One region of the Streptomyces sp. NPDC058663 genome, then DNA from elsewhere that is predicted to be linked to it. Evidence: riboswitches for the same ligand, from Rfam matches in the RefSeq annotation. Region 1 holds a riboswitch; each other region holds the start of a gene.
What was found. A riboswitch is a leader RNA that binds a small molecule or an ion and turns the genes downstream of it on or off. The one in region 1 is predicted to bind thiamine pyrophosphate.
Positions count from the first base shown of each region.

Region 2: it holds a riboswitch for thiamine pyrophosphate, as region 1 does, so the genes downstream of both, thiC (phosphomethylpyrimidine synthase ThiC) here and thiO (glycine oxidase ThiO) in region 1, are expected to answer to the same signal.
Region 3: it holds a riboswitch for thiamine pyrophosphate, as region 1 does, so the genes downstream of both, ACFWVV_RS03670 (thiamine ABC transporter substrate binding subunit) here and thiO (glycine oxidase ThiO) in region 1, are expected to answer to the same signal.

Region 1 covers NZ_JBHXRV010000049.1:295-7,227, reverse strand. The annotation lists gene ACFWVV_RS29765 (thiazole synthase) at 1-402, opposite strand, end outside; gene thiS (sulfur carrier protein ThiS) at 409-627, opposite strand; gene thiO (glycine oxidase ThiO) at 624-1,835, opposite strand; TPP riboswitch at 1,833-1,945, opposite strand; gene ACFWVV_RS29750 (hypothetical protein) at 1,998-2,402, shown strand; gene ACFWVV_RS29745 (NAD(P)/FAD-dependent oxidoreductase) at 2,451-3,620, shown strand; gene ACFWVV_RS29740 (Rv2175c family DNA-binding protein) at 3,826-4,191, shown strand; gene thiE (thiamine phosphate synthase) at 4,563-5,249, shown strand; gene metF (methylenetetrahydrofolate reductase [NAD(P)H]) at 5,340-6,275, shown strand; gene ACFWVV_RS29725 (hypothetical protein) at 6,342-6,933, shown strand, end outside.
Region 2 covers NZ_JBHXRV010000009.1:18,744-25,676, forward strand. The annotation lists gene ACFWVV_RS08570 (metallophosphoesterase) at 1-1,477, shown strand, start outside; gene ACFWVV_RS08575 (hypothetical protein) at 1,654-2,493, shown strand; gene thiC (phosphomethylpyrimidine synthase ThiC) at 2,657-4,438, opposite strand; TPP riboswitch at 4,431-4,566, opposite strand; gene ACFWVV_RS08585 (YibE/F family protein) at 4,641-6,140, shown strand; gene ACFWVV_RS08590 (SsgA family sporulation/cell division regulator) at 6,253-6,687, opposite strand; gene ACFWVV_RS08595 (IclR family transcriptional regulator) at 6,786-6,933, opposite strand, start outside.
Region 3 covers NZ_JBHXRV010000003.1:178,201-185,133, forward strand. The annotation lists gene ACFWVV_RS03660 (phosphatidate cytidylyltransferase) at 1-279, shown strand, start outside; gene rlmN (23S rRNA (adenine(2503)-C(2))-methyltransferase RlmN) at 372-1,478, shown strand; TPP riboswitch at 1,518-1,623, shown strand; gene ACFWVV_RS03670 (thiamine ABC transporter substrate binding subunit) at 1,703-2,797, shown strand; gene ACFWVV_RS03675 (ABC transporter permease) at 2,905-4,524, shown strand; gene ACFWVV_RS03680 (ABC transporter ATP-binding protein) at 4,526-5,560, shown strand; partial or broken gene ACFWVV_RS03685 (hypothetical protein) at 6,191-6,865, shown strand.

The DNA of each region.
Region 1 (6,933 bases):
GTTGGTGTACGGCAGAACGGTGAAGCCGTCGTCGACCAGCGTCTCCGCCGCGTCCAGCAGCTCCACCGGGTCCGGCAGCAGGGTCCGCTCGTCGGCGATGACCTCCAGCTTCACCCAGTCCGTACCGAGGGCCTCCCTGGCCAGGCGGGCGGTCAGCACCGCCTCGCCCGCCGTGAAGCACCCCGCGGTGTTGGGCAGCACCCGGATGCCGAGCCGGTCGAGCACGGACAGCACGGAGCCCTGCACGGACGGGTCGAGCCGCCGCATCGCCACCGTGGTCAGCTCGGTGCCCGAGGCGATCAGCGACCGCTCCAGCACCTCCAGGCTGGGCGCCCCGCCGGTGCCCATGATCAGCCGGGACGAGAAGGAGAGGCCGCCCAGTGCGAAGAGATCGTCTGCCATGGAACGTCAGCCTCCCTGGACCGCGGTGAGTACTTCGACGCGGTCGCCGTCGGCCAGGGCGGTGGCCGCCCACCGCCCGCGCGGGACCACTGTTTCGTTGAGCGCCGCGGCCACGCCCGCGCGGGCGCGCGTGAGCGAGGCGACGACGGCGTCGAGGGTCGTGCCGGCGGCCACTTCGTGCCGTTCGCCGTTCACGGACACGGCCAGGGCTGTCGTACGGCTCATGCGGGCTGCTCCTCACGTACGGCCGACGGGGCCTGCGGGGTCGGCGGGGTGCTCGCGGGCGCGGGGGTGAAGCGGCGCGGGGAGAAGGGGCGCAGCGCGTCGGGCAGTGCGCCCGTGGTGAGCACCTCCGCCATGGCGTCCCCGGTGACCGGGGTCAGCAGCACCCCGTTGCGGTAGTGCCCGGTGGCGAGCAGCAGACCGGGCAGGGCGGTCGGTCCGAGCAGCGGGGCGTTGTCCGGGGAGCCGGGGCGCAGGCCCGCCAGGGTCTCGGTGAGCGGCAGTTCGGTGATGCCGGGCACCAGCTCGTGCGCGTCGCGCAGCAGCTCGTAGACGCCGCCCGCCGTGACGGTGGTGTCCCAGCCGAGCTCCTCGGTGGTGGCGCCCACGACGAGCTCACCGTTCTCGCGCGGCACCAGGTAGACCTGGCTGCCGCGCACCACGGCCCGCACCGTACGGCTCAGGAACGGCGCGTACCCGGGCGGCACCGTCAGCCGCAGCACCTGTCCCTTCACCGGGCGCACCGGCGGCAGCACCTCCTCAGGAACTCCGGCGAGCCGCCCGCTGAGCGACCCCGCGGCCAGTACCACCTGGCCGGCGACGGCCTCGGTGCCGTCGGCCAGCAGTGCGCCCGTGGCCCGCCGGCCCGTGACCGAGAGGCGTTCGGCCGTGGTCCGGTGCAGGACCACTCCGGCGCGCTCGCAGGCCGCCAGCAGGGCCGCCGCCAGCAGCCGCGGATCGATCTGGTGGTCACCGTCCACCCGCAGCCCGCCGCGCACGCCCGGCGCGAGCATCGGCTCGAGCCGGCGGCACTCGCGCCCGCTCAGCCACTCCGACTCCAGACCGGACCGCCGTTGCAGGGCGTGCAGTTCCCGCAGGTGCGTCCGGTCGTCGGCGTCCAGGGCGACGGCGAGTGTGCCGCACGCGCGGTAGCCGGTGCGCAGGCCGCTCGCCTCCTCCAGTTCGGCGACGAAGTCCGGATAGCGGCGTGCGGAGGCCAGGTTGAGGGCGAGCAGGGTCTGCTCGCCGTAGTGGAGTTCGGTGACGGCGGCCAGCATCCCGGCCGCCACCCGGGCGGCGCCGCCGCCGGGGGCGGGGTCGGCGAGCGCGGTGCGCAGCCCGCGCTGGGCGGCCCGCCAGGCCGTGACCAGGCCGATGATGCCGCCTCCGACGACCAGGACGTCGTAAGGCCTTCTCACAGAGGTGTGCATGGGCGTCCAGCCCCTCCCTTCGCCGGCATGACCCGGATCAGGTTCGTACGGTCGGAGGCCGGTGCAGCCTCCCTCTCAGCCCGGTCCGCCGGGCTCCCGTGAGTGCTTGTACGGTGGCCACCCTAATCCTTGGTTCAACAAGATGTGAGGGGAGCTGTCCCCGTGCCCCGTTCGCTCGACGGACTCGTTCTCGCCCCGGTCGCCGACCAGGCGCCGGGGCAGGTCGGTACCCGCACCCGGTTCACGTACCACGAGCGGGACGGCCGGATCTGGGCCGAGTACGCGGGCGGCGACGTCGTCCGGGGACACCTGGTGGGCACGCGCGCGGGGGACCGGCTCGACTTCCGGTACGTACAGCTCAAACGGGACGGCACCACCTCCTGCGGGCACTGCCTGTCCACGGTGGTGCTCCTTGCCGACGGCCGCGTTCGGCTGGAGGAGAGCTGGGCATGGGAGTCCCAGGAGGGCAGTGGCACGAGCACGGTCGAGGAGCTCCCGGCCATGGGGCCCGGACCGGGAACGGTCCTGCCGGAGGGCCGCTTTCCTGACGGGAAGTCAGATACGTAAGGTGGTCGGGTGAGCGAGCAGAAGCGCATCGTCGTGGTCGGCGCGGGCATGGCAGGGGTGCAGACCGCTGTCGCCCTGCGCGAGCAGGGTTTCGGCGGCCCCGTCGTACTGATCGGCGCCGAGCCGCACCGGCCCTACGACCGGCCGCCGCTGTCCAAGGCGGTGCTGCTCGGCAAGGCGGAGGGCTCCGCCTTCGAGGTCGACTTCGAGGCGCTCGGCGTCGAGCTGCGGCTGGGCACCGAAGTCACCGGCGTGCGCCCGGCGGACCACGAGATCGACACCACGGCAGGCCCCGTCCCGTACGACGCCCTGGTCCTGGCCACCGGCGCGGACCCCGTCACGCTGCCGGGCACCGTCGGCGTCCCCGGCGTGCACCTGCTGCGCACCCTGGACGACGCGCGGCAGCTGCGGCCCGTGCTGGACGCCCAGCAGGACGTGGTCGTCGTCGGGGCGGGCTGGATCGGCGCGGAGTTCACCACGGCCGCCCGCGAGGCCGGCTGCCGAGTGACCGTTGTGGAGGCCGCCGACCGGCCGCTCGCCGGAACGATGCCCGCCCCGGTCGCCGCCCCGATGGCCGCCTGGTACGCCGAGTCGGGGGCCGATCTCCTCACCCACGCGCGCGTGGCCGCGGTCGAGCCGGGTGCGGTGCTGCTCACCGACGGCCGCCGCATCCCGGCCGGCGCCGTGGTCGTCGGCATCGGCGCCCGGCCCACGACCGCCTGGCTGGCGGGCTCCGGCATCGAGCTGGGCCCGGAAGGCTCGGTGACCGCCGACGAACACCTGCGCACCAGTGCCCCCGACGTGTACGCGGTCGGGGACTGCGCCTCCTTCCCGTCCCGCCGCTACGACGCCCGGCTGCTCGTCCACCACTGGGACAACGCGCTCCAGGGCCCCCGGACGGTGGCCGCGAACCTCCTCGGCGGCGCTCCCCTGGCCTACGATCCGGTGCCGTACTTCTGGTCCGAGCAGTTCGGCCGCTTCGTGCAGTACGCGGGCCACCACGCGGGGGCCGACGAGACGGTGTGGCGCGGCGACCCCGCCACCCCCTCCTGGTCCGTGTGCTGGCTGCGCGAAGGGGTACTGGTGGCGCTGCTCGCGGTGGGCCGCCCCCGCGACCTGGCGCAGGGGCGCAAGCTGACCGAGGCGGGCGCGGTACTCGATCCGGAGTCGGCGGCCGACCCTTCCGTACCGCTGAAATCGGCCGTGCGGCAGGCGTAGGGCCCGTCCGGCGGAAGCTCCGGGGCCGGGTTCGCGGGGCGGCCGGGGCGCGGGGGCGGACCCGCCGGGGTCCTCGGGGCGGGTCGGTCGGGGACCTTGTGGCGGCCGGTCGGGGTTTTCGGGAAGGGTCGGTCGGGGTCCTTGTGGCGGCCGGTCGGGGAGGGCCCGGTTACCGACTGTCAGTCCTGGATGGCACGCTTGTCCTGTGACCGAGATTGACGCAAAGATCGATGCCCTCGTCCCCGCCTGGCTCTACCTCCCCGACATCGCGGAGATGCTCGACGTGGAGGTGACGAAGGTGCGCCAGCTGGTGAAGGAAGGCCAGCTGATCGCCGTACGGCGCGGTGAGAACCGTGCCCTTCAGGTGCCCGCCGCCTTCCTCGACGGCGACAAGATCGTCAAGGGCCTGCCCGGCCTGCTGACGGTCCTGAAGGACGACGGCTTCTCCGACCTGGAGATGCTGGAGTGGCTCTTCACCGCCGACCCGACCCTGCCCGGCACCCCCGCGCAGGCCCTGACCGAGAACCGCGGAACGGAGGTGAAGCGCCGCGCCCAGGCGCTCGCCCTCTGACGCGACCGCACCGCAGCACGAGGGAGGGCACGGGCCCGGCCCCTGTGGGCGGCACCCGGTGAGGGTGCGGCCCCGCACGGCCCGTGCCCGCGCCCGTTGCCCCTGCCCGCCGCCCCTCATGACGTGCGGGGAGCCGTCCCGCGACCAGCGGGGCGGCCGCCGCGGCGTACACGTCGCGGGGGGCGATGTCGTGCATTCGTCACGGGGGCTGCCTCGTGGATCCTTGGCGGGGGCTGCCTCGTGGATCCGTCACGGGGCGGCACTGCGGGCACCCGCCATGAGGTAGCTTCCCGTGCATCCACCACGGGGCAGCACCCCGTGCACTCGCCACGGGGACCAGCCCCGTGCACATCACGGGGGGACTCCGCACCATGCCCAGGCCCACGCCTCGCGAGCAGCTCGCCGACGCCCGGCTCTACCTCTGCACAGACGCCCGCAGGGCGCAGGGGGACCTGCCCCGGTTCCTCGACGCTGTGCTCTCCTCCGGCGTCGACATCGTCCAGCTCCGCGACAAGGGCATGGAGGCGGGGGAGGAGCTGGAGCACCTCGCGGTCCTCGCCGACGCGTGCCGCCGGCACGGCAAGCTGCTCGCCGTCAACGACCGCGCCGACGTGGCCCACGCCATCGGCAGCGACGTGCTCCACCTCGGCCAGGGCGATCTGCCGGTGCCCGCCGCCCGCGCGATCCTCGGGCCCGCCCCCGACGACGTCCTGATCGGCCGCTCCACACACGCCGAGTCCGAGGTGGACGCCGCGGTGGCCGAGGACGGCATCGACTACTTCTGCACCGGACCCTGCTGGCCCACCCCCACCAAGCCCGGCCGGTACGCCCCGGGCCTCGACCTCGTGCGGTACGCGGCCTCGCTCCGCCAGGACCGCCCCTGGTTCGCCATCGGCGGCATCGGCGCCGGCAACCTCGACGAAGTGCTCGCGGCGGGCGCCCGCCGCATCGTGGTGGTCCGGGCGATCACCGAGGCCGCCGACCCGGCTGCCGCCACCGCCGCACTGGCCGCGCGGATCAGGTCCTGCGTCGACAACGAGCCGCAGGTGGCCGAATAACTGTCCGAGGGATGGACAAGATCCCGGCATAACGGACCTTTGACGTCGCCTCGGTTGGGGGTCCGCCACCCCCCTGGCTAACCTCTCCGCATGGCCCATGGCACACCTTCCACCAGAACAGATCGCGCTCTTACGGTGCGTGAGCTGCTGGAGACCGGAAAGACGTCGTTCTCCTTCGAATTTTCGGCGCGCAGAACCCCGAAGGGCGAACAGAACCTCTGGAACGCGCTGCGCCGCGTCGAGGCGGTGGCCCCCAGCTTCGTCTCCGTGACCTACGGGGCGGGCGGGTCCACCCGCGAAGGCACCGTCAAGGCCACCCAGAAGATCGCCTCCGACTCCACGCTCACGCCCGTCGCGCACCTCACCGCCGTCGACCACTCGGTGGCGCAGCTGCGCAACATGGTCGGCCAGTACGCGGACGCCGGGATCAGGAACATCCTCGCGGTGCGCGGCGACCCGCCCGGCGACCCGATGGGCGAGTGGATCCGGCACCCCCAAGGCGTCACCTACGCCTCCGAACTCGTCGAACTCATCAAGGAGTCCGGCGACTTCTGCGTCGGTGTCGCGGCATTTCCCGAGATGCACCCCCGCTCGGAGAGCTGGGATTCCGACATCCGCCACTTTGTGGAGAAGTGCCGGGCCGGTGCCGATTACGCCATCACGCAGATGTTCTTCGACCCGGCCAGCTATCTGCGGATGCGCGACCGCGTCGAGGCGGCGGGCTGCGACACCCCCATCATTCCCGAAGTGATGCCTGTCACGCTGGTCAAGCAGCTGGACCGGCTGCCGCAGCTCAGCAACGCGCATTTCCCGGACGCCGTGAAAGAGCGGATCCTCGCGGTCAAGGACGATCCGGCCGCTGTACGCTCCATTGGCATCGAGTTCGCCACCGAGTTCTGCGCGACGCTGCTTGCCGAAGGTGTACCGGGAATGCACTTCATCACGCTGAACAACTCGACGGCGACGCTCGAAATCTACGAGAATCTCGGACTGCACGACCAGACGTCATCGCTGACGCAGTCGTAGCGGTCAGAGCTGTACTCGCGCCGTTGTGCTCCCGCAGGGAGCAGCGGGCGCAGGAGAGGGGCGTACATGGGCTGGACGGTCCTCTACATCGCATTCGGCGTGGTGGCGCTGTGGCTGCTCGCCGAAGTGCTGCTGCAGTACAAGGCGCGGCTGCGCTGGCGGGTGCTGGCCTTCGCGGGCTTCGCCGTCGTCGTGGCCGGTGTGCTGATGACGTCCGTCCCGGTGATCGCGGCGGGCGCCGTCGCCTTCGCCGTCGGCCAGACGTACGTCACGCTGTCCTTCCGCCGTGGCTTCTCCACGGGCTGGGCGATCGGCGGCAACCCGGGCGGCAGCAAGCGCCGCAGGGGAGGCGGCGAGGCCGTCGCGCAGCAGCCGACGCTCCAGGTCTCGGACCTGGAGTACGGCGCCCAGGGCGAGCCGGCCGGCACCGGCTTCGACACCGTCGGTGGCTTCGCGGGGGCGGACGGCTTCGACCCGCACCCGGTCCCGGCCCCGCACACGCAGGACCACGGGCAGGCCCCGGCCTACGCGGCGCAGCCGCTGCCGGACGAGACCGCCCAGTACGCCGCCTTCGACACCTCGGCCGCCCACCAGCCGCAGGGGTACGACTCCTTCGGCAGCGGCTCCTACCCCGCCTACGGGCAGAGTGAGGGCCAGG
Region 2 (6,933 bases), on a different contig from region 1:
GGGGGCCGGTCAGGGACCCGCAGTGCGTACGGCGACGTTGCGGGATTTCCGGGTGCCTCCTTACGCCCAGGCTCCCGTCGCGACGTACGACGCCTCGCAGGTGTACGACCAGGAACAGGCGTACGACCACGAGCAGGCACATGCCGGGCAGCAGGCCTACGAGCAGGCACGTCCCGGGCAGCAGGCCTACGGGACGGCGCGGGGTCTCGTTCCCGAGCAGGCGCGGACGGCCGCACCCGCGGTCGCGCCCGAGCCCGACCGCGAGCCGGGGCAGTCCTACGGCACGGAGGGACCGGTGCAGTCCTACAGCCCGGAGGGAGCGGTGCCGTCGTACGGCGCGGAGGGTCCCGTGCAGTCCTACGGCGCCGGGACAGCCGTCCCTTCGTACGGCGCCGAGGGAGCCGTGCCGCCGTCGAACACCGCCGAGGACTCCGTGGCGTCGTACGGCCCGGCGCGACTCGCACAGTCGTACGGCCCGGACGGTGAGCCGGAGCCTGCGGGACCGATCGCCGACGAGGAGCCCGAGGGCTACACGCCCACCCAGCGCGATCTCCCGGTGATAAGCCGCCACGACCGCGGCGGCCCCGGTGACACCCTGCGCATCCCGCAACCCGACTTCCCCTCCGCGCAGGACGGCGAGGGGCTGGGTCCCCTGTTCGTCGTCGGCGATGTGCACGGCTATCTGGTGGAGCTGCTCGACGCGCTGCACGAGCAGGGCCTCATCGACGACGAGGGCCATTGGGCCGCGGGCAACGCCCGGCTCTGGTTCCTCGGCGACTTCACCGACCGCGGCCCGGACGGCATCGGCGTCATCGACCTGGTGATGCGGCTCTCCGCGGAGGCCGCCGCCGCGGGCGGCTACTGCAAGGCCCTCATGGGCAACCACGAACTGCTGCTGCTCGGCGCCCGCCGGTTCGGCGACACCCCCGTCAACTCCGGCGCCGGAACCGCCACCTTCCAGGCGGCCTGGCTGCTCAACGGCGGCCAGAAGCACGACATGGAGCGCCTCCAGGACGTGCACCTCCAGTGGATGGCGCGGCTCGACGCGGTGGTGCTGGAGGACGGTCACCTCCTGACCCACTCGGACACCACCGCCTACCTCGACTACGGCGACACCATCGAGGACGTCAACGACAAGGTCCACGCCATCCTCACGCGCAACGACGCGGACGAGTGCTGGGACGTCTTCCGCAAATTCACCAAGCGCTTCGCTTTCCGTGACGAAGGCGGTGCCGATGCCGTGAGGGAACTGCTGGCCGCATATGGCGGCGAGCGCATCGTCCATGGTCACAGCCCGATTCCGTACCTGCTCGGCGAGGTCGGCGGCGAGGACGCCGGGGACGGAGAGGGCAGCTCGGGGCCGGTGGTCGAAGGTCCGCACGTGTACGCGGACGGACTGGCCATCGCGATGGACGGCGGGGTGACCATGGCCGGAAAGCTGCTGGTCGTGCAATTGCCGTTGAATGACGGAGCGTGACGCGGGAAGTCGTACATCCTACGAACGCGCTCCCTGCGCCGGACCAATTTCCGGAAACCCCCTGTCACCCCGTGACGTAGGCGCTCTACCATCGGGTTATCCGTAGCAGGCTCTCCTCCGTTTCCGCCCAACTGCCCCACCGAAGCGGGCAACCCGGCCCTACGGAGCATCGGGGGATGCACATGAACAGCGTTCCGCATCTGCTGGCCGAGGACCGCCCGGAGTTCGAGCGGACCCTCGACGAAGCACTGCGCACCGTGCACGAACGCCCGGACCTCGCCGCGCTGGAGCAGCGGCTGAACAGCGAGCAGCTGCGCACCGCGGCGCTCAACGCCAGAGAGATAATCGCCGGCCACGCCTCGGCCGAGTACGACCACTACGTCAAGGTGCGCCGCGAACTGCGCGCCCCCGCCCTGCCCGTGGCAGGCGGCCTGCTCCCGCCCGGGATGGGAGAGCACGCCGAGACCTCGGGGGCGGGCGCGGTCGCGGTCGTCGCGGTGCTGACCCCCGTACTGGCCGGGGTCGCCGCCGTGGTGCTGCTGCTCATCGGCTATCTGCTGAGAATGCTCAAGCCCGAACCCGCCGCGGCCGACGCGCTGGTGACCGCCGGCTGGGTGTTCGGCGCGCTGACCGCGGCGGGCCTGCTCGGTGCGGCGATCGGACTGCTCTTCACCGCCCTGCGCAACGGCTCGACCGCGGTCCTGGTCGGCCGCCACGACCGCGGCACCGAGGAGATCGACCGCGCCAGGGAAGCCTGGAAGCACGCCCTGCTGGAACGGGGCATCGTCCCCTTCCTGCGGGACGCGCTCACCCGGCCGTCCGAGCCCGCTGCCGAGTCCGCCCCCGCCCCGCCCCGGCGGACGGGCCGCATCCCCGGCCTGGGCTATTCCCGCCCGGACTTCAGCAGCCCCAGCGAGAACAGCGGCAACAGCAACGGGCACAAGACCCGCCCCAGCTTCTCCAGTCCGGATTTCTCCAGCCCCGACTACGGCGGCCCGGACCACAAACCGGAGTGACGGGAGTGGCCCGGAGCCGCAGATTCCACCGGGATTCAGGGACACCGGGACTCAGGGACACCGGGACTCAGGGACACCGGGGCTCAGGGACGCCGGGGCTCAGGGACGCCGGGACTCAGTGGCGCCGGGACTCAGTGGCGCCGGTGCCCAATGGCGCCGGTGCTCAGTCCGCGATCGGCAGGTAGACCCGGTTGCCCGCGGCGGCGAACTCCTTGGACTTCTCCGCCATGCCCGCCTCGATCTCCTCGGGCGTCCCGCCGTGCTCCCGCCGGATGTCCTGCGAGATCTTCATCGAGCAGAACTTCGGACCGCACATCGAGCAGAAGTGCGCGGTCTTCGCCGGTTCGGCGGGCAGCGTCTCGTCGTGGAACTCCCGCGCCGTGTCCGGGTCGAGAGCCAGGTTGAACTGGTCCTCCCACCGGAACTCGAAGCGGGCGTCGCTCAGCGCGTCGTCCCACTCCTGGGCACCGGGGTGCCCCTTGGCCAGGTCGGCGGCGTGCGCGGCGATCTTGTAGGTGATGACGCCGGTCTTCACGTCGTCCCGGTTGGGCAGCCCCAGGTGCTCCTTGGGCGTCACGTAGCAGAGCATCGCGGTGCCCCACCAGGCGATCATCGCGGCGCCGATGCCGGAGGTGATGTGGTCGTAGGCGGGGGCCACATCGGTCGTCAGCGGGCCGAGCGTGTAGAACGGCGCCTCCTCGCAGATCTCCTGCTGGAGGTCGATGTTCTCCTTGATCTTGTGCATCGGGACGTGTCCCGGGCCCTCGATCATGGTCTGTACGTGGAAACGCTTGGCGATCGTGTTCAGTTCCCCGAGCGTCCTCAACTCGGCGAACTGGGCCTCGTCGTTGGCGTCCGCGATCGAGCCCGGCCGCAGGCCGTCGCCGAGCGAGTACGTCACGTCGTACGCCGCGAGGATCTCGCAGAGCTCCTCGAAGTTCTCGTACAGGAACGACTCCTTGTGGTGCGCCAGGCACCAGGCCGCCATGATCGAGCCGCCGCGCGAGACGATGCCGGTCTTGCGGCGGGCGGTCATCGGCACGTACGCGAGGCGCACGCCCGCGTGGACGGTCATGTAGTCCACGCCCTGCTCGGCCTGCTCGATGACCGTGTCCTTGTAGATCTCCCAGTTCAGGTCCTCGGCGCGGCCGTCGACCTTCTCCAGTGCCTGGTAGAGCGGCACGGTGCCGATCGGCACGGGGGCGTTGCGCAGGATCCACTCGCGGGTGGTGTGGATGTTGCGCCCGGTGGACAGGTCCATGACCGTGTCGGCGCCCCACTGGGTGGCCCAGGTCATCTTGTCCACCTCCTCCTCGATGGAGGAGGTGACCGCGGAGTTGCCGATGTTCGCGTTCACCTTCACCAGGAACCGCTTGCCGATGATCATCGGCTCGATCTCCGGGTGGTTCACGTTCGCCGGCAGCACGGCACGGCCGGCCGCGATCTCCTCCCGTACGACTTCGGGTGCGACGTTCTCCCGGATCGCCACGTACTCCATCTCCGGCGTGATCTCGCCGCGCCGCGCGTACGCGAGCTGCGTCACGGCCTGCCCGTCGCGGCCCCGGCGGGGCTGACGGGGGCGGCCGGGGAAGACCGCGTCGAGGTTGCGGAGCCCGCCGCGCGGCGAGGTGTGCTTGATGCCGTCGTCCTCGGGACGCACCGGGCGTCCGGCGTACTCCTCGGTGTCACCGCGGCCGATGATCCAGTTCTCCCGCAGCGGGGACAGCCCGCGCCGCACGTCCGTTTCGACCGTCGGGTCGGTGTACGGGCCCGACGTGTCGTAGAGCGTCACGTCCTTCCCGTTGGTGAGGTGCACCTGACGGACCGGCACCCGCAGGTCGGGGCGCGAGCCCTCGACGTACCCCTTGTGCCAGCCGGGCTTCCGCTCGGCCCCGGCCGTGCTGTTCTCGCCGTGGGCAGGCGTGCGTGCATCCATGGTGGTCATGAGACCTACTCCCTACGCCGGCATTACCCGGTAACAGGTTCGGCGGTCGACGCAGCCGTGTCCGTACATGGGTGTACGGAGGTCAGCGCCCTCTCAGCCCGGTGCTCCGAGCTCCCGCGTGTACAAAGGTTTGACCCCCACGCTAGCGCCACCCCGGCCGCGCTGAACAGAGGGCCCCTGCCGTTCTTGCGATGATCGTGCGGTGACCCCACCACAGCCGCCCCCGCAGCCGACGCCCCCGCCGACGCCTCAGGGCCCCCCGACCCCACCCGCTCCCGCGCCGGGCCACGGCCACGGTCACAGCCATGGCCACGGCCCGTCCCTCCCCGTCTCCAAGCATCTGCGCAAGGTGATCGCGGCGGTGCTGATTCCGTTCGCCACGGCCGTCCTCGTCGGGCTCGCCGTGCTGTGGCCGGGGGGCGCACCCGCCCACGAGCGCACCGGGGTCGGTTTCGACCGGCAGACCCAGCAGGGCCGGGTCGTCCAGGTGGACGAGATCGACTGCAAGGACGCCAATGTCGCCCAGCAGCCCCCGCAGACCGCCCCTCCCGGTACGGACGACCCCTCCGGACGGCCGTCCCGGGGTAGCTGCAAGAAGGCGACGATCGAGGTCGCCTCGGGGTCGGACAAGGGGCGCACCTTCACCGAGATCGTCCAGCCGGACGCCTCACGGCAGTTGCAGGAAGGTCAGGGTGTGGTGGTCGCGTACGCCCCCGACGCGCCCCGCGAACTCCAGTACTCGGTGACCGATGTGGACCGGAAGCTTCCGCTCGCTCTGCTCGCCGGCATCTTCGCCCTGGCCGTGGTGCTCGTCGGCCGGATGAAGGGGGTGATGGCGCTGATTGCGCTTGTCGCCTCGTTCGCGGTGCTGACCCTGTTCATCCTGCCCGCCATCCTCCAGGGGTCGAATCCGCTGGTCGTGGCGGTGGTCGGGGCAAGCGCCATCATGCTGATCGCGCTCTACGCCTGCCACGGGCTGAACGCCCGGACCTCCGTGGCCGTCATCGGCACGCTCATCTCGCTGCTGCTGATCGGGCTGCTCGGTTCGCTCTTCATCGGCTGGGCGTTCCTGTCCGGCAACATCGACGACAACACGGGCCTGATCCACAGCCTCTACCCGTCGATCGACATGAGCGGTCTGCTCCTGGCCGGCGTCATCATCGGCTCGCTCGGCGTACTCGACGACGTGACCGTCACCCAGACCTCGGCCGTCTGGGAACTGCACCAGGCCGACCCCAGGATGGGCCCGCGCGCCCTCTACCGGGCGGCCATCCGGATCGGCCGCGACCACATCGCCTCCGTGGTGAACACCCTGGTCCTGGCCTATGCGGGCGCCGCCCTTCCGCTGCTGCTGCTCTTCTCCATCGCCCAGAGCAGCGTGGGTACGGTCGCCAACAGCGAGCTGATCGCCGAGGAGATCGTCCGGACCCTCGTCGGCTCCATCGGCCTGGTCGCCTCGGTGCCGGTGACGACGGCGCTCGCCGCCCTGGTCGTCTCGGCGGACCGCTCGGGACCCGGTCGGGGCGGATCCCGGCTGCGGCCCTTTGGCCCCGGGACATCCGGCCGGGGCGCTTCCGGTCCGGCGGCGTCAGGTCCGGGGACCTCCGGCCCGGCGGCCTCCGGTTCCGGGTCATCCGGTTCCGGGTCATCCGTGGTCGCGCCGCCGGTACGGACCGGGCGCGGGCGCCGCAGGAAGACCTGAGGCGGTGGCCGGAAGGATCCCGGCCACCGCCCCCGACGCACCGCCCGCCGGTCTCCCGCGGGGTCACGTGCGTGCCATAAACCTCGCGAACCAGCCTATTCCGGGCCGCACTTCAACCGGCGTTCTCCTCGGCGAGGATGCGGCCCAGCTCGCTTTCCAGGCACCCGGCATAGTCACTCTGCGTGTGCTCCTGGCCGAGTGCCACGAGCTTGTCCGTACGGTCCAGGAACGCCACGAGCGGTGCCGCGCTCGCTCTGAACAGCGCGCGGTCGCCGCCCACCTGGAGCCGGATGTGGACGTCGGCCAGCTCGTCCGGGTCGCTCGGCGAGATGTGCACATCGCCTTCGCCACAGGGCTCGTTGATCCCGTCCACCAGCAGCTCACGCCCGAAAGCCCAGGTCACAGGGGCATCACCGGGCAGATGGAAGGTCAGGCGAATCGCGTACGGGTCCTTCGCCTCGTACATGAGCTCCACCGGAATACGAAAGGAGAGCTCCTCCGAGACGAGGAAGCTCATCATCACCTCTGCCTGAACCGACTCGCGCATCGCCAACCCTGCCGTAGATGAAGTGGCCGAAACAATCGCTTTCGGCCCTCTTGACGCCATCGTGCTGGAAGCAGTAACAGATCACAAGGAGTGAGTTTTCAGATACTGATAGAGAACATGAGCGAACGGACCACCTCGCTGATTTCATAGCGCAGCCGTTCGACCGCCGGCCCGAGCCTGGCTTCGTGCGCGAGGGGTACGGATACGGCCATCACGGCGGCCGTCTGTCCGATGGTGAGGGGAATC
Region 3 (6,933 bases), on a different contig from region 1:
CTCGGGGCGATCGCCTTCGCGATGGCGGCGGGCGTGCTCTGCATGACGCTGCTGATCGACGGCGGCACCTGGTGGCAGGGCATGCTGCTCGGCCTCGCGGTCGCGGCCAGCGCGACGCTGGGCGACCTGGGCGAGTCCATGATCAAGCGGGACCTCGGGATCAAGGACATGGGCACGCTGCTCCCCGGACACGGCGGCATCATGGACCGGCTCGACTCGCTGCTGCCGACCGCCCCGGTGGTCTGGCTGCTGATGGTGATCTTCGTGGGATCCGCCTGACGGCCGCTTTGACCTGCTGCGTTGTCGCGTGAGGGGCCCGCCGTCCACAGGACGGCGGGCCCCTCACGTACATCTGCGACACTGGATGAACCATGCCTGTACCCGGAGAACTCACTTTCGTCGCGCCCCGCGGAGCCAAGAAGCCCCCGCGGCACCTCGCCGACCTCACGCCCGCCGAGCGCAAGGAGGCCGTGGCCGAGATCGGTGAGAAGCCGTTCCGCGCCAAGCAGCTTTCGCAGCACTACTTCGCGCGGTACGCCCACGACCCCGCGGAGTGGACCGACATCCCGGCCGGTTCGCGGGAGAAGCTGCGCGAGGCGCTGCTGCCCGAGCTGATGACGGTCGTGCGCCACCTGTCGACCGACCAGGACACCACCCGTAAGACGCTGTGGAGGATGCACGACGGGACGCTGGTGGAGTCCGTGCTCATGCGTTACCCGGACCGGGTGACCATGTGCATCTCCTCGCAGGCCGGGTGCGGAATGAACTGCCCGTTCTGCGCGACGGGACAGGCCGGGCTCGACCGGAACCTGTCGACCGCGGAGATCGTGCACCAGATCGTTGACGGCATGCGCGCCCTGCGCGACGGTGAGGTGCCCGGCGGCCCGGCACGGCTGTCCAACATCGTCTTCATGGGGATGGGCGAGCCGCTCGCCAACTACAAGCGCGTCGTCGGCGCGATCCGCCGGCTGACCGACCCGGAGCCGGACGGCCTGGGCCTGTCGCAGCGCGGCATCACCGTCTCCACCGTGGGCCTGGTGCCCGCGATGCTGCGCTTCGCCGACGAGGGCTTCAAGTGCCGGCTCGCGGTCTCGCTGCACGCGCCGGACGACGAGCTGCGCGACACCCTGGTGCCGGTCAACACCCGGTGGAAGGTCCGCGAGGTGCTGGACGCGGCGTGGGAGTACGCCGAGAAGTCCGGCCGCCGCATCTCCATCGAGTACGCGCTGATCAGGGACATCAACGACCAGGCGTGGCGCGGTGACCGGCTGGGCCGGCTGCTCAAGAACAAGCGGGTGCACGTCAACCTGATCCCGCTGAACCCGACGCCGGGCTCCAAGTGGACCGCCTCGCGGCCCGAGGACGAGAAGGCGTTCGTCGAGGCCATCGCCGCCCACGGGGTCCCGGTGACCGTGCGCGACACGCGTGGCCAGGAGATCGACGGGGCCTGCGGCCAGCTGGCGGCCTCCGAGCGGTAACCGGTCCGTGCCTGGCTGTACGCTGGGCCGCACATACGCATATTCCGACAGGGGAGCGCCACAGCGCTGAGAGTGCAGTCCTCACTGCAGACCCTCTGAACCTTGCCCAGGTCATTCTGGGTAGGAAGTTCGGTCGTTTACTCAAGCTGTTGCGCCCTGCCCGCATCCTCCCGGTGCGGGCAGGGCCGCGTCTCTTCCTGGTCATTTCCAGGAGGAATTCACCAGTGAGCACCATCAAGAGGTACGCGGCGATATCGGTGGCCGCCGCGCTCGGCGTCAGCACGCTCGCCGCCTGCGGGGCACAGCCCGACGCCGGCAAGCAGAGCGACGGGGCCAAGTCCAAGACCGTCACCCTGGTCAGCCACGACTCGTTCGCCGTCTCGGACTCCGTACTGAAGGAGTTCACCCGGCAGAGCGGTTACACCGTCAAGGTGCTGGAGAGCGGCGACGCCGGGGCCGCGCTCAACCAGGAGATCCTCACCAAGGGCTCGCCGCGCGGCGACGTCTTCTTCGGCGTCGACAACACCATGCTCTCCCGCGCCCTCGACCACGGCCTGTTCACCCCCTACGAGGCCAAGGGTCTCGACGGCGTGCCGGCGGACCTCCAGCTGGACAAGGGCGAGCACCGGGTGACGCCCGTCGACACCGGCGACATCTGTGTGAACTACGACAAGAAGTACTTCGCGGACAAGAAGCTGGCACCGCCGCGGACCCTCGACGACCTGACCAGGCCCGCGTACAAGGACCTGCTGGTCACCGAGAACGCGGCGACCTCCTCGCCCGGCCTCGGCTTCCTCCTGGCGACCGTCGGGAAGTACGGCGACGACGGCTGGCAGGGGTACTGGCAGAAGCTGAAGGACAACGGCGTCAAGGTCGTCGACGGCTGGGAGCAGGCCTACAACGAGGAGTTCTCCGGTTCGGCCGGCGGCAAGAAGGCCAAGGCGGAGCGGCCGCTGGTCGTCTCGTACGCCTCCAGCCCGCCCGTCGAGGTGCTGTACGCCGAGCCGCGTCCCGCCGAGGCGCCCACCGGCGTGCTGACCGGCACCTGCTTCCGCCAGGTCGAGTTCGCGGGGCTGCTTCAGGGGGCGAAGAACCAGGCGGGCGGCAAGGCGCTGCTCGACTTCCTCCTCGGCAAGCAGTTCCAGCAGGACCTGCCGCTGAAGATGTTCGTCAACCCGGCGGTCAAGGGCACCAAGCTGCCCGAGGTGTACGAGAAGTTCGGCGCGAAGGCCGGACAGCCGGTGACGGTGGACCCGAAGAAGATCGCCGACAACCGCGAGAAGTGGATCAAGTCGTGGTCCTCGCTGGTGACCAAGTAAAGGACGCCCCGCGGAGCGGCGAGAGCTCGCGGAGGCGGCAGTCCGGTGGCCACGACAAGGGCGCCGGGCTCCGCCCCTGGCGCGGGAGCGCGGTGCGGCTCGGCCTGATGGCCGTGCCCGTCGCGTTCTTCGCGCTGTTCTTCGCCTGGCCGGTCGTCGCGATCGTCGGGCGCGGACTGAAGGTGGGTGACAGCTGGCAGCTCGGGCGGATCGGCGAGGTGCTCGGCGATTCGGACATTCTCGGCGTGCTCTGGTTCACCACCTGGCAGGCGCTCGCCTCGACCGCGCTCACGCTGCTGCTGGCGCTGCCCGCCGCGTACGCCTTCGCCCGGCTCGACTTCCCCGGCAAGCAGTTGCTGCGGGCGGTGGTGACGGTGCCCTTCGTGCTGCCCACGGTCGTCGTGGGCACCGCCTTCCTGGCCGTGCTGGGGCGCGGCGGACTGCTCGACGAGCTGTGGGGTGTCCGCCTGGACACCACGGTGTGGGCCATCCTGCTCGCCCATGTCTTCTTCAACTACGCGGTGGTCGTACGCACCGTCGGCGGGCTGTGGTCCCAGCTCGACCCCCGGCAGGAGGAGGCCGCCCGGGTGCTCGGCGCGGGCCGCTTCACCGCGTGGCGGCGGGTGACGCTGCCGGCGCTGGGTCCTGCCGTGGCCGCCGCCGCGCTGATGGTGTTCCTGTTCACCTTCACCTCCTTCGGCGTCGTCCAGATCCTGGGCGGGCCCGCCTACTCCACCCTGGAGGTGGAGGTCTACCGGCAGACCGCGCAGCTGCTCGACCTGCCGACCGCCGCCGTGCTGACGCTGGTCCAGTTCGCGGCCGTCGGCGCGGTCCTCGCCGTGCACGCGTGGACCGTACGGCGGCGGGAGAGCGCGCTGAAGCTCATCGACCCGGCGCAGACCTCGCGGCGCCCGCGGGGTTTCGGGCAGTGGGCGCTGCTCGGCGGGGTGCTGCTGACGGTGCTGGTGCTGATCCTGCTGCCGCTCGGGGTGCTCGTCGAGCGGTCGCTGGACGGCCCCGGCGGATACGGCTTCCGGTACTACCAGTCGCTGCGTTCCGCGGACGGAAGCGGTGGGGCCTTCCTCGTACCGCCGCTGGAAGCGGTCGGCAACTCGCTCCAGTACGCCGTCGTCGCGACCGGCATCGCGCTGGTCGTCGGCGGCCTGGCCGCCGCCGCGCTCACCCGGCGGGCGGGACGGCTGGTGCGCGGGTTCGACGCGTTGCTGATGCTGCCGCTCGGGGTGTCCGCGGTGACGGTCGGCTTCGGCTTCCTGATCACGCTCAACCGGCCGCCGCTGGACCTGCGGACCTCCTGGATCCTCGTACCCCTGGCACAGGCGCTGGTGGGCGTGCCGTTCGTGGTGCGGACGATGCTGCCGGTGCTGCGCGCGGTGGACGGGCGGCTGCGGGAGGCGGCCGCGGTGCTCGGTGCGTCGCCCCTGCGGGCGTGGCGGGAGGTGGACCTGCCGCTGGTGCGGCGGGCCGTGCTGGTCGCGGCGGGATTCGCCTTCGCGGTGTCGCTCGGCGAGTTCGGGGCGACCGTCTTCATCGCCCGGCCCGACAGTCCGACGCTGCCGGTGGCCGTGGCCCGGCTGCTGGGGCGGGCCGGCGATCTCAACTACGGGCAGGCCATGGCCCTGAGCACGATTCTGATGGTGGTGTGCGCGCTGTCACTGCTGGTGCTGGAGCGCCTGAGGCCCGACCGATCCGTATCCGGGGAGTTCTGAGATGACCGACCAGCTGCTCTCGCTGGAGGGCGCGACCGTACGGTTCGGGGGGCGCCCGGCGCTCGACGCGGTGGACCTGGCGGTCGCCGCGCACGGGATCGTGTGCGTGCTCGGACCCAGTGGCAGCGGGAAGTCGACGCTGCTGCGGGTGGTGGCGGGGCTCCAGCGGCTCGACGCCGGGCGGGTGCTGCTCGACGGCGCCGACCAGGCGGGAGTGCCGGTGCACCGGCGGGGGGTGGGCCTGATGTTCCAGGACCACCAGCTCTTCCCGCAGCGGGACGTCGGCGGCAATGTCGCCTTCGGGCTGCGGATGCGCGGCGAGGGGCGCGCCGAACAGGCGCGGCGCACCGAGGAACTGCTGGAACTGGTCGGGCTGCCCGGTGCCCGGCGCCGTGCGGTGGCCACCCTGTCCGGCGGTGAGCAGCAGCGGGTCGCGCTCGCCCGCGCACTGGCCCCGAGCCCCCGGCTCCTGATGCTGGACGAACCGCTGGGCCAGCTCGACCGGGGCCTGCGGGAGCGGCTCGTGGTGGAACTGCGCCGCATCTTCGGACAACTGGGCACCACCGTGCTCGCCGTCACCCACGACCAGGGCGAGGCCTTCGCGCTCGCCGACCGGGTGGTCGTGATGCACGAGGGCCGGATCGCCCAGGCGGGCAGCCCCCTCGACGTCTGGCGGCGGCCCGCCTCGGAGTTCGTGGCCCGCTTCCTCGGCTTCGACAACGTGGTGACCGCGACCGTCACAGGCCAGGTCGCCGACACGGTCTGGGGCAAGATCCCGGTTCCGGCCGGAGCGGCCCAGGGGGAGAGCCGGCTGCTGGTGCGTCCGGCGGGCGTGCGGCTGGCGCCGGTCGCCGAAGGCCTGCCCTGCACCGTGCTCGCCCGGACCTTCCGCGGTCACCATGTCGCCGTACAGCTGCGGCCGCTGGACGGCGGGCCGCAGCTGGAGGCCGAGGTCGCGCTCCGGGACGCGCCCGAGGAGGGCGCAGCGACGGGAGTGGTCTTCGCGGCGGACGAAGTGGTGCTGCTGCCGGAGTAAGAGGGGTGGGGAGTGTCCTCGGGGCAGGCCCGGACCGCCCGTTCCCCGACGCGGGTTCCTGGTCCCTGTCGTGCCACGGGGTGACACCGGAATGGGTACCGCGGTGTGATGCCGCGCGGGCGGGTCGTCGCCCACCTTGACCCCATGTTCAGGGGAGCTGCGGTACGCGGTGGACAGGACGTCCGGTGGGCGCGGGGGTTGAGCGCGGGTGCACGGTACGGCTGGACCGGGTGGGCGGCCTGCGCCGTCGTCTCGCTCGGCTTCGGGCTGGTGTCGGGGCTCGGCCCGCACCGGATGTGGGGCCTGACGGCCGCGTTCGGCTACGGGGCGGCCGCCTTGGCCGCGGCCCGCCCGGCGACCAGCACGGGAGCTTGTCCGGCGGCCCGCTCGGCGACCAGCACGGGAACTCGTCCGGCGACCCGCCCGGCGGCCCTTCGGAGGCGGTGGGGGCCCCTGCCGGTCGCCGTGCTGGGCACCGTACTCCTGCCCCTGGTGCTTCTGGTGCTGCTGGGGCAGGGGCAGTTGGAGGTACGGGTGGTGGAGCGGTCGGCGCGGCTGCTGCTCGCCACCGGCAGTCCGTACGTGTCCGATCCCGGCGTGGTGGCGGACTTCAACCCGTATCTGCCGGGCATGGCCGTCTTCGGGCTGCCGCACGCACTGTTCGGGGACGGGCCGCTGGGGGACGCCCGGTGGTGGATGGCCGCCGGGTTCCTCGCGGCCCTGCTGGCGGCGCTGGGGCGGCGGGCCTCCGGGTGGCTCGCGGTGTGCCCGTTGGTGGCGCTGCCGCTGGTGGTGGGCGGGATCGATCTGCCGGTGGCCGCCCTGATGTGCCTCGGGCTGGTGCTCGCGGGGAGGGGCAGGGCGGGCCGGGCCGGGGTGGTGATCGGGGTGGCCGCCGCGCTCAAGTGGACCGCGTGGCCCGCGCTGCCGGTGGCCGTGGCGCTGCTCGCGGTGCGCGGCAGCGGCCCGGCGACCGGGAAGCACGGCGGGGGTCCGGCGACCGGGGAGCACGGCGTGGGCCCGGCGACCGGGGAGCACGGCGGGCGGCGGGCGGCCGTGCGGTGTGCCGGAGTCGCGCCCGGGGTGGCAGGGGTGCTGGTGGTGCCGGTGGCACTCACGGATCCGGCGGGTTTCTTCCGCAACGCGGTGGCCTTCCCCCTGGGGATGACCGATGTCGAGTCCCCGGCGGCGAGCCCGCTGCCCGGGCGGCTGCTCGCGGAGTACGTGCCCGGGGGCACGGAGATCGCCGCCGTGCTGCTGGCCGTGAGCGCTCTGCTCGTCGCGGGGTCGCTGGTGGTACGGCCGCCGCGCTCGGTGCGGGCGGCGGCCGTACGGCTGGCCGGCGGGCTGGCTCTCGCCATGGCCCTGATGCC